Regions from separate parts of the Methylobacterium synurae genome, predicted to be linked through region 3. Evidence: predicted binding sites of a transcription regulator. Region 3 holds the regulator's gene; each other region holds the start of a gene.
The links. Region 3 encodes LexA, which represses DNA repair genes until DNA is damaged. Its sites were predicted from a motif close to TGTTCNNNNTGTGTTCNG; they were not measured.
Positions count from the first base shown of each region.

Region 1: a site for LexA is predicted at 1,462-1,479, ahead of HBB12_RS13830 (type IA DNA topoisomerase). Genes of this name have one in related genera too.
Region 2: a site for LexA is predicted at 1,246-1,263, ahead of HBB12_RS04615 (ATP-dependent helicase). Genes of this name have one in related genera too.
Region 4: a site for LexA is predicted at 1,810-1,827, ahead of recA (recombinase RecA). Genes of this name have one in related genera too.

Region 1 covers NZ_JAAQRC020000001.1:3,001,958-3,005,161, reverse strand. The annotation lists gene HBB12_RS13835 (ArsR/SmtB family transcription factor) at 1-899, opposite strand, end outside; gene HBB12_RS13830 (type IA DNA topoisomerase) at 1,513-3,204, shown strand, end outside.
Region 2 covers NZ_JAAQRC020000001.1:1,019,203-1,022,406, reverse strand. The annotation lists gene HBB12_RS04615 (ATP-dependent helicase) at 1-1,234, opposite strand, end outside; gene HBB12_RS04610 (hypothetical protein) at 1,369-1,620, shown strand; gene HBB12_RS04605 (thioesterase family protein) at 1,630-2,205, opposite strand; gene HBB12_RS04600 (FAD-binding oxidoreductase) at 2,450-3,204, shown strand, end outside.
Region 3 covers NZ_JAAQRC020000001.1:5,259,440-5,262,643, forward strand. The annotation lists gene uvrB (excinuclease ABC subunit UvrB) at 1-1,219, shown strand, start outside; gene lexA (transcriptional repressor LexA) at 1,439-2,176, shown strand; gene HBB12_RS24115 (NCS2 family permease) at 2,406-3,204, opposite strand, start outside.
Region 4 covers NZ_JAAQRC020000001.1:3,680,073-3,683,276, forward strand. The annotation lists gene HBB12_RS17040 (MAPEG family protein) at 1-319, shown strand, start outside; gene recA (recombinase RecA) at 659-1,711, opposite strand; gene HBB12_RS17050 (PIN domain-containing protein) at 1,875-2,294, opposite strand; gene HBB12_RS17055 (hypothetical protein) at 2,342-2,584, opposite strand; gene cckA (cell cycle histidine kinase CckA) at 2,657-3,204, opposite strand, start outside.

The sequences.
Region 1 (3,204 bases), 2.3 Mb from region 3:
GAGGGCGCGAGGTGGCGCAGCCGCACGTCGGCCAGGCCGGCCTCGGAGAGCCAGCTCGCGACCTGCTCCGGAGCGAAGCCGAGGCGGCGATGCGCCTCGTCCGCGCGCAGGAATTCCAGGCTGTGGGGGGCGAAATCGACCACGAGGAGGCGGCCGCCCGGAGCGACGAGGCGGGCGGCCTCGCGAAGCGCCCGCGCCGGGTCGTCGAGATAATGCAGCACCTGGTGGATCAACACGAGATCGAAGCTCGCCCGGCCGAAGGGCGGGGCGTGGATGTCGCCCTGGCGCAGGTCGATCCGGGTCAGGCCCTGGCGCTCCAGGTTGGCGCGGGCGACCGAGAGCATCGTGTGGTTGGCATCCAACCCCGTCGCCCGGGCGGCCCGCGGCGCCAGGAGACCGAGCATCCGCCCGGTGCCGGTGCCGAGATCGACCACGCTGCCGATCGGGCCGCTCCCCAGCGCGTCGAGCACCGCCGCCTCGACGGTGGCCTCCGGCACGTGGAGCGAGCGGACTCGGTCCCATTGCGGCGCCAGCCGCGCGAAGAAGCTCTGGGCGGCTTCCGCGCGCTGCGCCCGCACCGCCTGGAGGCGCGCCCGGTCCTCGGAGAGCGGCGGCGCCGCGGTGTCGAGGGCCGCGATGAGGGGGGCGACCAAGGCAGCCATCCCCTCGCGCAGGCGGAAGAACGCCCAGGCGCCCTCACGGTGGCGCACCACCAGCCCGGCCTCGACCAGGAGCTTGAGGTGGCGGGAGATCCGCGGCTGCGACTGGCCGAGGATGTCGGTGAGGTCGGAGACCGACAACTCCCCCTCGCCGAGCAGCGCCAGGATGCGCAGGCGCGTCTCCTCCGCGGCGGCCCGCAGCACGCTCAAAGCGTCGACGAAGGGGACGGTGGCGGTCATAACTGGGGGCTCCTCGCCTCCGATGCGAAACATAAAGATATCTTTATGTGATGAATGCACGGGGCGCAAGCGGCGTTTCGCGGGCAGAAACGTGGCGGTGAGGGTGAATCGCGCGAACGCGGAGCCGAGAGCGGCGCTCATTCGGGGAAGGGCCGTCTGGGGAACGGTGTGGCGCCGGGTTTCCCCTCTCCCCGCGGACGGCAGGGCTGTCCGGGGAAAAGAGGAGGCGCGGGAAATCTCCCTCTCCCCGCGGGCGGGGAGAGGACTTGATCGACCTTGTCGTCGATGAAGTGAGCGGAGGCGAAAGCCGGAGCGAGGGTGAGGGGGAGGTTCCGGAAGAGCCTCATCCTGAGACACCCCCTCACCCTCGCGGCGAACCTGCGGTTCGCTGCTCCCTTCACCCCCGACGAGGGGGGTGAAGGCCTCTCCCCGCCCGCGGGGAGAGGGGAAAACTCGCGCCTCAATCTTTCCCCGGACAGCCCTGCACCCGCGGGAAGAGGAGAAGCCCGCGCCCTTTCTTTTCGCGATGCGCCGCGTTGACCGTACCCGGGAGCCTCCGGTATGTTCCCGCTTCGTTCGGGCTCCTCCGCCCGCCCAGGAGCGTCCCGCTGCCATGGCGCAGGCCACCTCCCCCGGCTCACCCTCCGGTTCGAATCCTCGCGGCAAGACCCTGTTCTTCTTCGAGAAACCCTCGGCGATGCGCCAGGTGCAGCGGTTCTTCCGCTCGCCCAGCACGGTCTGCGTCGCGGCCGAGGGGCACCTCCTGGAAGTGGCCGAGCCCGGGGAGATCCGACCGGACTGGAAGCCCTGGCGCTTCGACGCGCTGCCGATCGCCATGGAGCGGCTGCCGGTCGCACCCGGTCACGGCCGCTCGGGCCAGTCGCACGCGCCGAAGCTCGCGGCGATCCGCCAGGCGCTGTCCGGGGTCGAGCGGGTGATCATCGCGACCGATCCGGGGCGCGAGGGCTCGATGATCGCCTGGGAGGTCTTGGAGCATCTCGGCTGGCGCGGCCGGGTCGATCGCCTGCGCCTCGGGGCGCTCGACGAGATTTCGATCCGCCGCGCCTTCGGGCTGCTGGCGCGCGAGGACGATTCCGGCGAGCGCGACTATGCCGCCTATCTCGAGGCCCTGTGCCGGCAATACGAGGATTGGCATCTCGGCCTCAACGGCACGCGGGCGGTGTCGTTGCGCCTGCGCCCGCCGGCCTTCCGCGAGCCCTGGCGCTTCGGCGGCGTGCAGACGCCGACGCTGGCGATCCTGGCCGATCTCGAGGAGCGCATCCGCAATTTCGTGCCGCGCGACTTCTATAAGGTCGCCCTGCCGGTGACGACGGAGAGCGGCGCCGGCCTGACGCTCTGGCACGCGCCGAAGGACAAGATCTTCGCGATCGAGGACGCGGAGACGATCCGCGACGCCGCCGAGGGCTGGGCCGGCCCCCTCGCGGTGGTGCAGAAGGACGTGCGCCGGACGCCGCCCAAGCTCTTCTCGAAGGACACCCTGGCGCGCGCCTGCGCCAAGCGCTTCGGCTGGGACCCCCAAGTCACGGCGCGCCACGCGCAAGCGCTCTACGACAAGGGCTATCTCAGCTATCCCCGCACCGAATCGGTGCACCTGCCGGAATCGCAAGCCAAGGACGCCGCCGCGGTGCTCGCGGCGATCGCGGTGGCCGACAAGGATCTCTCCGCCCACAACCCGGCGACGCCGCAGATCCGCTGCGGGCCGAAGGGGCATTACGTCAAGGACCCGGGCGAGCACCACGCCATCGTGCCCCTGCGCAAGGTGCCCGGCCCGGGCGACGCCGCGCCCGAGGCGTTGCGGCTGTGGCTGCTCGTCGCCAAGAACTTTTTGGCCGCCCACATGGCCGACGGGATCGACGCCCGCACCACGGTGACGGCCGAGGTGGCGACGCCGCTCGGACAGAAGCGCTTCGTCATCACCGGCAGCGTGGTGAAGGTGCCGGGCTGGCGCGCCCTCTACGGCACCGAGGCCGACGAGGACGAGGTGGTGCCCGGCAAGGCCAAGGCCGACGACGAGCCGACCACCGGGCGCCTGCCGCCGGTCCGCGACGGCGAGGCCGGCACGGGCGGCGAACCGACGATCGAGACCGCCCGGACCGAGCCGCCCCGGCGCATCACCCGGGGCGAGCTGCCGGTGGTGATGGGCCGCCTGATCGACCAGATCGAGGATCCGGCCCTGAAGCGGGCGCTGGAGAACCCCGCCAACCCGACCGAGCCGAAGGGGCTGGGCACCGCCGCGACCCGCGACGCGGTGCTGCCGAAGCTGATGAAGAGCCACTACGTCACG
Region 2 (3,204 bases), 4.2 Mb from region 3:
CCCGCTCGTAGAAGCGCGGGCCGCCGACGACGCGGTAGGGCAGCCCGAGCTGGACGAAGCGGTCCTCGATCTCGCGCATCTGGGCCGAGATGCGCACCAGCACGGCGATCTCCGACAGCTTGTGGCCCTTGGCCTGCAGGCTCTCGATCTCCTCGCAGACGAGGCGGGCTTCCTCTTCCGAATCCCAGGCGCCCGTGACCGTGACCTTCTCGCCCTCCGGGCTGTCGGTGCGCAGGGTCTTGCCGAGCCGGCCCTCGTTATGGGCGATCAGCACCGAGGCCGCGGCGAGGATGTGGCCGGTCGAGCGGTAGTTGTTCTCCAGCCGCACCACCAGGGCGCCCGGAAAATCATGCTCGAAGCGCAGGATGTTGTCGACCTCGGCCCCGCGCCAGCCATAGATCGACTGGTCGTCGTCGCCGACGCACGCCACGTTGCGGTGGCCCTGCGCCAGCAGGCGCAGCCAGAGATACTGCGCGACGTTGGTGTCCTGGTACTCGTCGACGAGGATATAGCGGAAGCGCTGCTGGTAATTGGTCAGCACGTCCGGGTTCTCGCGCCACAGCTTCAGGCAGAGCAGCAGCAGGTCGCCGAAATCGACGGCGTTGAGCGACTTCAGCCGCTCCTGATAGGCCGCATAGAGCCCCCCGCCCTTGCCGAAGCCGAAGGCCGAGGCTTCGCCGGCCGGCACCTGCTCGGGCGACAGGCCGCGATTCTTCCAGCCGTCGATCGTGCCGGCGAGGCTGCGGGCCGGCCAGCGCTTCTCGTCGAGGTCGGCGGCGGCGATCACCTGCTTCAAGAGCCGCAACTGGTCGTCGGTGCCGAGAATCGTGAAGTCGGAGCTCAGGCCCACCAGCTCGGCGTGGCGGCGCAGGATCTTCGTGCCGATGGCGTGGAAGGTGCCGAGCCACGGCATCCCCTCCCCGGCCGGGCCGATCAGCGTGCCGATCCGCTCCTTCATCTCCCGGGCGGCCTTGTTGGTGAAGGTCACCGCCAGGACGTCGAAGGGCCGGGCGCGCCCGGTCGAGATCAGGTGGGCGATGCGGGTGGTGAGCACCCGGGTCTTGCCGGTGCCGGCGCCGGCCAGCACCAGGACCGGCCCGTCCGTCGCCTCGACGGCGCGGCGCTGCTCGGGATTGAGCCCCGTGAGGTAGGAGGCGTCCTGCGGCACCACCGCGGCGCGGGCGCGGGCGGAGATCGAGGTGGGGGCGGTCCCGGCGGGCAGTTCGCGAGTCATGCCCGCATCACTGGACCAAAACGCGAACGGCGTCGAGGGTGGCGGGCGCATGCCTGTGGGCGAGGCGCCGGAACCTTGCCGCGGGAGCGGCGTCGTTCTCGATGAAAAACCCTTCGCCCACGGAGAGGACCCCGATGCGTGCCCATGCCCTCCTGATCCTGGCTCTCGCCGCCGCGCCGCTCCCGGCGCTGGCGCAGAACCAGGTGCCGACCAACCGCGCCCAGCAGAGGGTCGAGGGGATCAACCGCTCGATCGAATCGGGGGCCGAATCCCGCAGCATCCAGCAGCAGAACCGGTTCGAGACCAACCAGCTCCAGGGCCAGATCCAGCGTCAGCAGAGCATCGCGCCGCCGCCCCCGGCGCCGATCGTCGTGCCGCACCGCTGAGCGGCGTGGTCAGTGCCTGACCCGGGCCCCGGCGGACGCAAAGGCCATGGTGTCCGGCCGGGCATTGTGGCCGTCGCGGCCGCGGGCAGCGATGCCGATCGTCCGGCCCAGGTCGTCAGGCCGCGGAAGCCTTGCATGCGAGCCGAGCATGACCGAGAGATTGGCCTGGATGTCCTCGGGGAACGGCGCCACGCGCCGCGTTTCCGGATCGACGTGGAGGGACAGGTTCTCGGAGGTGGCGGCGACCCATCCCTCGCTGGCGTGGCGGATCTCGGAATAGAAGTGGATGCGCTTCTCGTCGAAGCCGATGAGTTGCAGCGTCACCCGGACCCGATCGTCGAGGACCAGTTCGCGGCGGTAGCGCACATGGACCTCGGCCGCGAAGGTCGTGCCGCGCCCGGAATCCATGTAGTCGGGCCCGAGGCCGACGACTCCGAACGCCTCGTCCACCGCCCGATCGAACAGGACGTGGTAATAGGCCATGTTCAGGTGGCCGTTATAGTCGATCCAGCCCGGCTCGATCGCCATCGTCGACGACACGAACGGCGCGAAGAAGAAGACCGAAGCGGGGCGGTCGTCTGCCATTGTGGGGCTCCCGGTCGGGCGCAGGCGGGATGACAAGGGCGCCCTGGCACGTACCACGCTTGGACACGGGATGCATCCCCGAATGGGTTGCACCTTGGGGCAAGGTGGCGGCCATCCAGCGCACTTCTCCGTGACCGGGCCGCCGGATATGCCGGCCTGGAAGCGGCTGCTAGAGTGCCGGCAAAAGGCTGGCGGTTTTAACAAGCAGCACCGTCCGCCGCGAGAACCGTCCGGGAGATCCGCCATGAACGCCCAGAGCCCCGCCCCCAGCCGCGCCCGACCAAGCCCTGAGACCGTCGAGGCGGTCATCCGCGAGCTGACGGCGCAGTTCGGCAACCGTGTCGTCACCTCGCAGGCGGTGCGCGAGCAGCATGGCAGCACCCTGACCTGGGTCGCCAACCAGCCGCCGGACGCGGTGGTCTATGCCGAGAGCACCGAGGACGTGCAGGCAATCGTGCGGGTCTGCGCCGCGCACAAGATGCCGGTCGTCGCCTTCGGCACCGGCACGTCGCTCGAGGGCCACGTCAACGCGCCGTTCGGCGGCATCTCGATCGACATGAACGGCATGAACAAGGTGCTGGCGGTCCATGCCGAGGACCTGGATTGCGTGGTCCAGCCCGGCGTGACCCGCAAGGCGGTGAACGAGCACCTGCGCGACCAGGGCCTGTTCTTCCCGATCGATCCCGGCGCCGACGCCTCGCTGGGCGGCATGGCGGCGACCCGGGCATCCGGCACCAATGCGGTGCGCTACGGTACGATGAAGGACAACGTGCTGTCGCTCACCGCCGTGATGCCGAACGGCGACGTCGTCCGCACCAGCCCGCGCGCGCGCAAGACCTCGGCCGGCTACGACCTGACCCGGCTGATGGTCGGCTCGGAGGGCACCTTCGGCATCATCACCGAACTGACGCTGAAGCTCGCCGGCATCCCGGAGGCGATCTCCGCCGGCGTCTGTCCTTTTCCGAGCATCAAGGCGGCCTGCGACGCCGTCATCGTGAC
Region 3 (3,204 bases):
GTACCGGGGCGACTTCCGCCGCAAGGCGACGCTCGCCGAGTACGGCTTCCGGCTGCCCTCCTGCCTCGACAACCGACCCTTGCGGTTCGAGGAATGGGACGCGATGCGCCCGCAATCGATCCACGTCTCGGCGACGCCGGCGAAGTGGGAGCTGGAACAGACCGGCGGCGTCTTCGCCGAGCAGGTCATCCGCCCGACCGGCCTCGTCGATCCGGTGATCGAGGTACGCCCGGCCCGCTCGCAGGTCGACGACCTGCTCGGCGAGGTGAAGGAGGTGGCGGCCGCCGGCTACCGCACGCTGGTGACGACGCTGACCAAGCGCATGGCCGAGGACCTGACCGAGTACCTGCACGAGAACGGCGTGCGGGTGCGCTACATGCATTCCGACATCGACACGCTGGAGCGGATCGAGATCATCCGCGACCTGCGGCTCGGCGCCTTCGACGTTCTGATCGGCATCAACCTCCTGCGCGAGGGCCTCGACATCCCGGAATGCGCCCTCGTCGGCATCCTCGACGCCGACAAGGAAGGCTTCCTGCGCTCCGAGACCTCGCTGATCCAGACCATCGGGCGGGCCGCCCGCAACGCCGACGCCCGCTGCATCCTCTACGCCGACCACATCACCGGCTCGATGGAGCGGGCGATGGCCGAGACCGAGCGCCGGCGCAAGAAGCAGCTCGCCTATAACGAGGAGCACGGCATCACGCCCCAGAGCGTGAAGCGCAACATCTCCGACATCCTGGAGAGCGTCTACGAGCGCGACCACGTCCAGGTCGATACGGGGCTGGCGAAATCCGCCGTCACGGTCGGCCACAACCTCAAGGCGGTGATGGCCGACCTCGAGAAAAGGATGCGGGCGGCCGCCGCCGATCTCGACTTCGAGGAGGCAGCGCGCCTGCGCGACGAGCTCAAGCGGCTCCAGGCGACCGAGCTCGCCATCGCCGACGACCCGATGGCCGAGCAGGCCGATGTCGAGCGCGAGGCCGGCCGCTTCGGCGCCAAGCGCAAGCGCCGGGGTGCGGAACCGCTCGGCTACGGTCCGGGCGGCAAGGGCGTCTCGGACGAAGGCACCCGCATCCGCCAGCCCGACCTCGACGACATGGGCCCGGGCACCGACCGCGAGGTGCCGTTCACCTACGCCGAGCGCCCGACCGGCCGCTCGACGCAAGGGTTTCCTGGTCAGAAGCCGAAATACAAGGGCCGCAAGGGGCGGGGCTGAGGCGCAGGCTCGGACCGGCGCGGCGGACAGTCCCGCGCCGGTCGAACACCGCGCGGAACGTGCCTCATCGTCCGATCGACCCGTGACATCCCCGTCTATCACCCCGGTTGCTGCGCCCTCGCGCCGCTTTTTCGAAGCCGCTTGCGGAACACTTGCGGAACGCTTACCATGTTCGCGATTTGTTTCCGGAGCGCGGCAGCGCGGGGATGAGAGTGTCACATGCTCACGCGTAAGCAGTTGGACCTGCTCCGCTTCATTCAGCAGAGAATGCGCGAGACGGGCGTGCCCCCGTCCTTCGACGAGATGAAGGACGCCCTCGATCTCAAGTCGAAATCGGGCATCCACCGCCTGATCACGGCCCTGGAGGAGCGGGGCTTCCTGCGCCGCCTGCCGAACCGGGCCCGGGCGATCGAGGTGATCCGCCTGCCCGACACGGTGACGGGACCGGCGCCGGTCGCGGCCACGGCCGAGGTGGTGCGGTTCAATCCCAGCGTGGTCGAGGGCGGGCGCGCTCACGAGCCGAAGCGGCAGGCCGGTATCCCCGCGATGGCGACGGCGTCGGACGAGAACGGCCAGTCGGTCAGCGTGCCGGTGATGGGCCGGATCGCCGCCGGTACGCCGATCTCGGCGATCCAGAGCCAGAGCCGCACGGTGGCGATGTCGCCGGACTTCCTGGCGAGCGGCGAGCATTACGCCCTGGAGGTGCGCGGCGACTCGATGATCGAGGCCGGCATCCTCGACGGCGACCTCGTGGTGATCCGCCGCCAGGAAACCGCCAATACCGGCGACATCATCGTGGCGCTGATCGACGACGAGGAGGCCACGCTCAAGCGCCTGCGCCGCCGCGGCTCCTCGATCGCGCTCGAGGCCGCGAACCCGGCCTACGAGACCCGCGTGCTCGGGCCCGACCGGGTGCGGATCCAGGGCCGGCTGGTGAGCCTGGTCCGGAAGTACTGAAGGGGCTTTCAGTCAAGCGCGGGAACCCTCCCCCCCTCTGCGGGGGAGGGTGGCGAACGGAGTGAGCGCAGCGGGACGAAGTCCCGCCGAGAGGGGCAGCGCGACGCTGATCCAGGTGGCGTCCGTCACTATGGTCGCGACCTCTCCGGAAGCGTGGTTCCCCTCTCCCGGCCTGCTCCGCAGGCCACCCTCCCCCGCAGAGGGGGGAGGGTTCAGGGCGTCGCGCTCGTCAGTGCGCGCTGCCGGTCGCCACGAACTTGAACAGGAACACCGCGGCGATCACCCACACCACCGGCTTCACGTCCCGGAACCGCCCGGTGAGCAGCTTGATCACCGCGTAGGTGATGAAGCCGAAGGCGACGCCGTTGGCGATCGAGTAGGTGAAGGGCATCAGCAGCGCCGTGACGCAGGCCGGCAGCACCTCGGTCAGGTCGTCCCAGTCGAGATCGACCAGCTCGTGCAGCATCAGGCAGGCGACGTAGAACAGGGCCGGCGCCGTGGCATAGGCCGGGACCGAGCCGGCGAGGGGCGCGAAGAACAGGCAGGCCAGGAACAAAACCGCCACCGTGGCGGCGGTGAGCCCGGTGCGCCCGCCCTCCTCGACGCCGGACGCGCTCTCGAGATAGGCGGTCGTGCTCGACGTGCCGAGCAGCGAGCCGACGAAGATCGACGAGGAATCCGCCATCAACGCCTTGTCGAGGCGCTCCATCTTGCCCTCGGTCAGCAGCCCCGCCCGGTTGGCGACGCCCATCAGCGTGCCGGTGGCATCGAACAATTCGACGAGGAAGAACACCAGGATCACGTTGAGCAGGCCGCCCGACAGCGCGCCCTTGATGTCGAGGGCGAACAGGGTCGGGGCGATCGAGGGCGGCAGCGAGGCCACACCCTGGAAGGTGTTGTCGGCGACGATGAAGCTCAACGCCGTCACGGTCAGGATGCCGGCAAGCAGCGCGCCGCGCACCTTGCGCACCGAGAGCACCGCGACGATCAGGAAGCCCAGCACCGCCAGCACCGTGCTCGGCTTGTGC
Region 4 (3,204 bases), 1.6 Mb from region 3:
CCTGACCTGGGCGGCGGGCAACCGCGACAACGAGGGTGAGGTCACCGGCGCCGCCGCCCGGCTGAAGCGGGCCTCGGCCAACTTCTTCGAGACCTTCCCGCTCTTCGCCGCCCTGGTTCTGGCCGCCGCGGTCTCGGGCCGTCAGGGCGGCGCGGTGGCGTGGGGAGCGGAGCTCTATTTCTGGGCTCGCCTCCTCTACCTGCCGATCTACGGCTTCGGCATTCCGTGGATCCGCACGCCGGTCTGGGGCGTGGCGATCGTCGGGATCGGGTTCGTGTTCGCCGGGCTGTTCGGCTGGGCCGGGCCGGGAGCCCTGTGACGAGCGGGTCTTTCGGAGGACCAGAACAGGCGCGGGTTTCCCCTCTCCCCGCGGGCGGGGAGAGGCTTTCGTCCCCCTTGCAGGGGACGAAAGGAGCCCGCAGGGCGAGGGTGAGGGGGTGTTTCCGGAGGAGCCTCACTCGTCGAGGCCCCCTCACCCTCGCTCCGGCTTCGCCTGCGCTTGCTCCATCGACGACAAGGTCGATGGAGCCCTCTCCCCGCCCGCGGGGAGAGGGGGATACCCGCGCTTTTTCGGTCCTTTACAGCCCCGTAAAACGGAAGGGGCCACCGCGCTCGTCGCGCGGCGGCCCCCGATATCGTCGGTGCCGATCCGTTAAGATCAGGCCGACCCCTCGTCGAGATCGTCCGCCGTCGGGGTGGCGTTCTCCAGGATCTTGTCGGCCACCAGCCCCGAATTCTGCCGGATCGAGGCCTCGATCTTGTTAGCGATATCGGGGTTGTCGCGCAGGAAGCCCTTCGAGTTCTCGCGGCCCTGGCCGAGGCGCTGGCTGTCGTAGGAGAACCAGGCGCCCGACTTCTCGACGATGCCGGCCTTGACGCCGAGATCGATCAGCTCGCCGACCTTCGATACGCCCTCGCCGAACATGATGTCGAACTCGACCTGCTTGAACGGCGGTGCCACCTTGTTCTTGACCACCTTGACCCGGACGCTGTTGCCGATCGGCTGGTCGCGATCCTTGAGGGTCGAGATGCGGCGGATGTCGAGGCGGACCGAGGCGTAGAACTTCAGCGCGTTGCCGCCCGTCGTGGTCTCGGGGCTGCCGTACATCACGCCGATCTTCATCCGGATCTGGTTGATGAAGATGACCATGCAGTTCGAGCGCGAGATCGAGCCGGTAAGCTTGCGCAGGGCCTGGCTCATCAGGCGGGCCTGGAGGCCCGGCTGCTGGTCGCCCATCTCGCCCTCGATCTCGGCCCGCGGGGTCAGCGCCGCCACCGAATCGACCACCAGGATGTCGATGGCGCCGGAGCGCACCAGGGTGTCGGTGATCTCCAGCGCCTGCTCGCCGGTATCGGGCTGGGAGATCAGGAGGTCGTCGAGATTGACGCCGAGCTTGCGGGCATAGACCGGATCGAGGGCGTGCTCGGCATCCACGAAGGCGCAGACGCCGCCCTTCTTCTGGGCCTCAGCGATGGTGTGGAGGGCGAGCGTGGTCTTGCCGGAGGATTCAGGCCCGTAGATCTCGATCACGCGGCCGCGCGGCAGGCCGCCGACGCCGAGCGCGATGTCGAGGCCGAGCGACCCGGTCGAGACGACCTCGACCTCCTGCACCTTGTCGCCCTTGCCGAGCCGCATGATCGAGCCCTTGCCGAAGGCGCGCTCGATCTGGGCGAGGGCGGCGTCGATCGCCTTCGACTTGTCTTTGTCCATGGTCGGAAATTCCACCACTCGCGTCTGGGGCTGAGCCATGTCGGCGGGGTCCTTATGGCAGGAGGGGCGCTAAGTCTCAATCTCGCGGCTGGGTGTTACGTACTTGTTTTGTTCTCATTCGGCAAGGGCGTGGGGGCATTCGCCGGGGGATTTTTCGGGGGGATCAGGGGCCGTCGAGGGCCCGGAGGAGGTTGGCGTTCGACCAGGACGGCCAGCCGGTCCCGGCGAAGTCGCGGTCGTGGCTCCAGATGTCGGCATCCAGCAGCCAGGCGCAGGCGAGGAGATGCGCGTCGCTGGTCGAGCCGTTGCGGGATGCGACGGCTTGGGAGAGGACGCGGGCTGCCTCGGGTAGTTGCTCGTCGTACGCGTAGGCCTCGATTACCGTGAGACTGCTCAGAAGTGTTTCGGCCTGCGCGATCGTCTCCCCTCGAGCCCCTGGCAGATCGCGCAACACGCCACGAACCTCGTCGACGGCGCGAGCCGAAGTGACGAGTTTTCGGCACACTTGAACGGTCTCGAAGGCCGGACGAGACCGTCGTCCAAGGATGACGCCCAGGATGATATTGGTACCGACGACGATCATCGGCGAGGGGGGACGCGACGTTCTCACAGCGACGATCGATCAGATCGTCATTCGATGCCGCGCTCCGCCAGCAACCGGTCGATCGCGGCGTTCTCCTCCGGTGTCCGCCGGGCAGCCGCCGCATCGATGTCGGCCAGCACCTTGCGCATATGTTCCGGAGACACGCTGCGGATCGGCAACAGGATGCCGACGGTCGCGGTACCGTTCTTGATCGGCATCGCGTGCGGCAGCGCCTGGATCGCGCCGGCCGACATCTTCTGGAGCTCGCGCATGCTGATCGCGGTCTTCATGGCCACCTCCTGGTTACATACATGGATGTAAGTCCGGCGGGCGGCGGCCACAAGGACGCGATCGGCCTCCCCTCACCCCGCCATCGTGGTCTTCACCGTCTCGACGAGCTGCTTCAGGCTGAACGGCTTGGGCAGGAAGTTGAATTCCTCGCCGTCGGGCAGGTTCTTGCGGAAAGCGTCCTCGGCATAGCCCGAGACGAAGATCACCTTCAGGTTCGGATGGGCCTTGCGGAGTTCGCGCAGCAGGGTCGGGCCGTCCATCTCGGGCATCACCACGTCGGAGACGACGAGATCGACCGGCACCTCGCGCTCCTGCATGATCTGCAGGGCTTCCAGGCCCGAAGCGGCTTCCAGCACGGTGTAGCCGCGGGCGGTGAGCGCCCGGCCGTTGACGGCGCGGACCGGATCCTCGTCCTCGACCAGCAGGATCGTGCCGTGGCCGGTGAGGTCGCGGGCCGGCGGCTTCGGCGGTTCCGCCGCAGACGCGGGCGCTGCCGCTGCGGCCGGAGCGGTGCCGGATGCGGGCGAGGCGATCTCGGGCAGAGCCTCGGGAGCCTCGACCTCCGGTGCCGGCACGTGACGCGGCAGGTAGATGGCGAAGACCGTGCCCTGGCCGACGG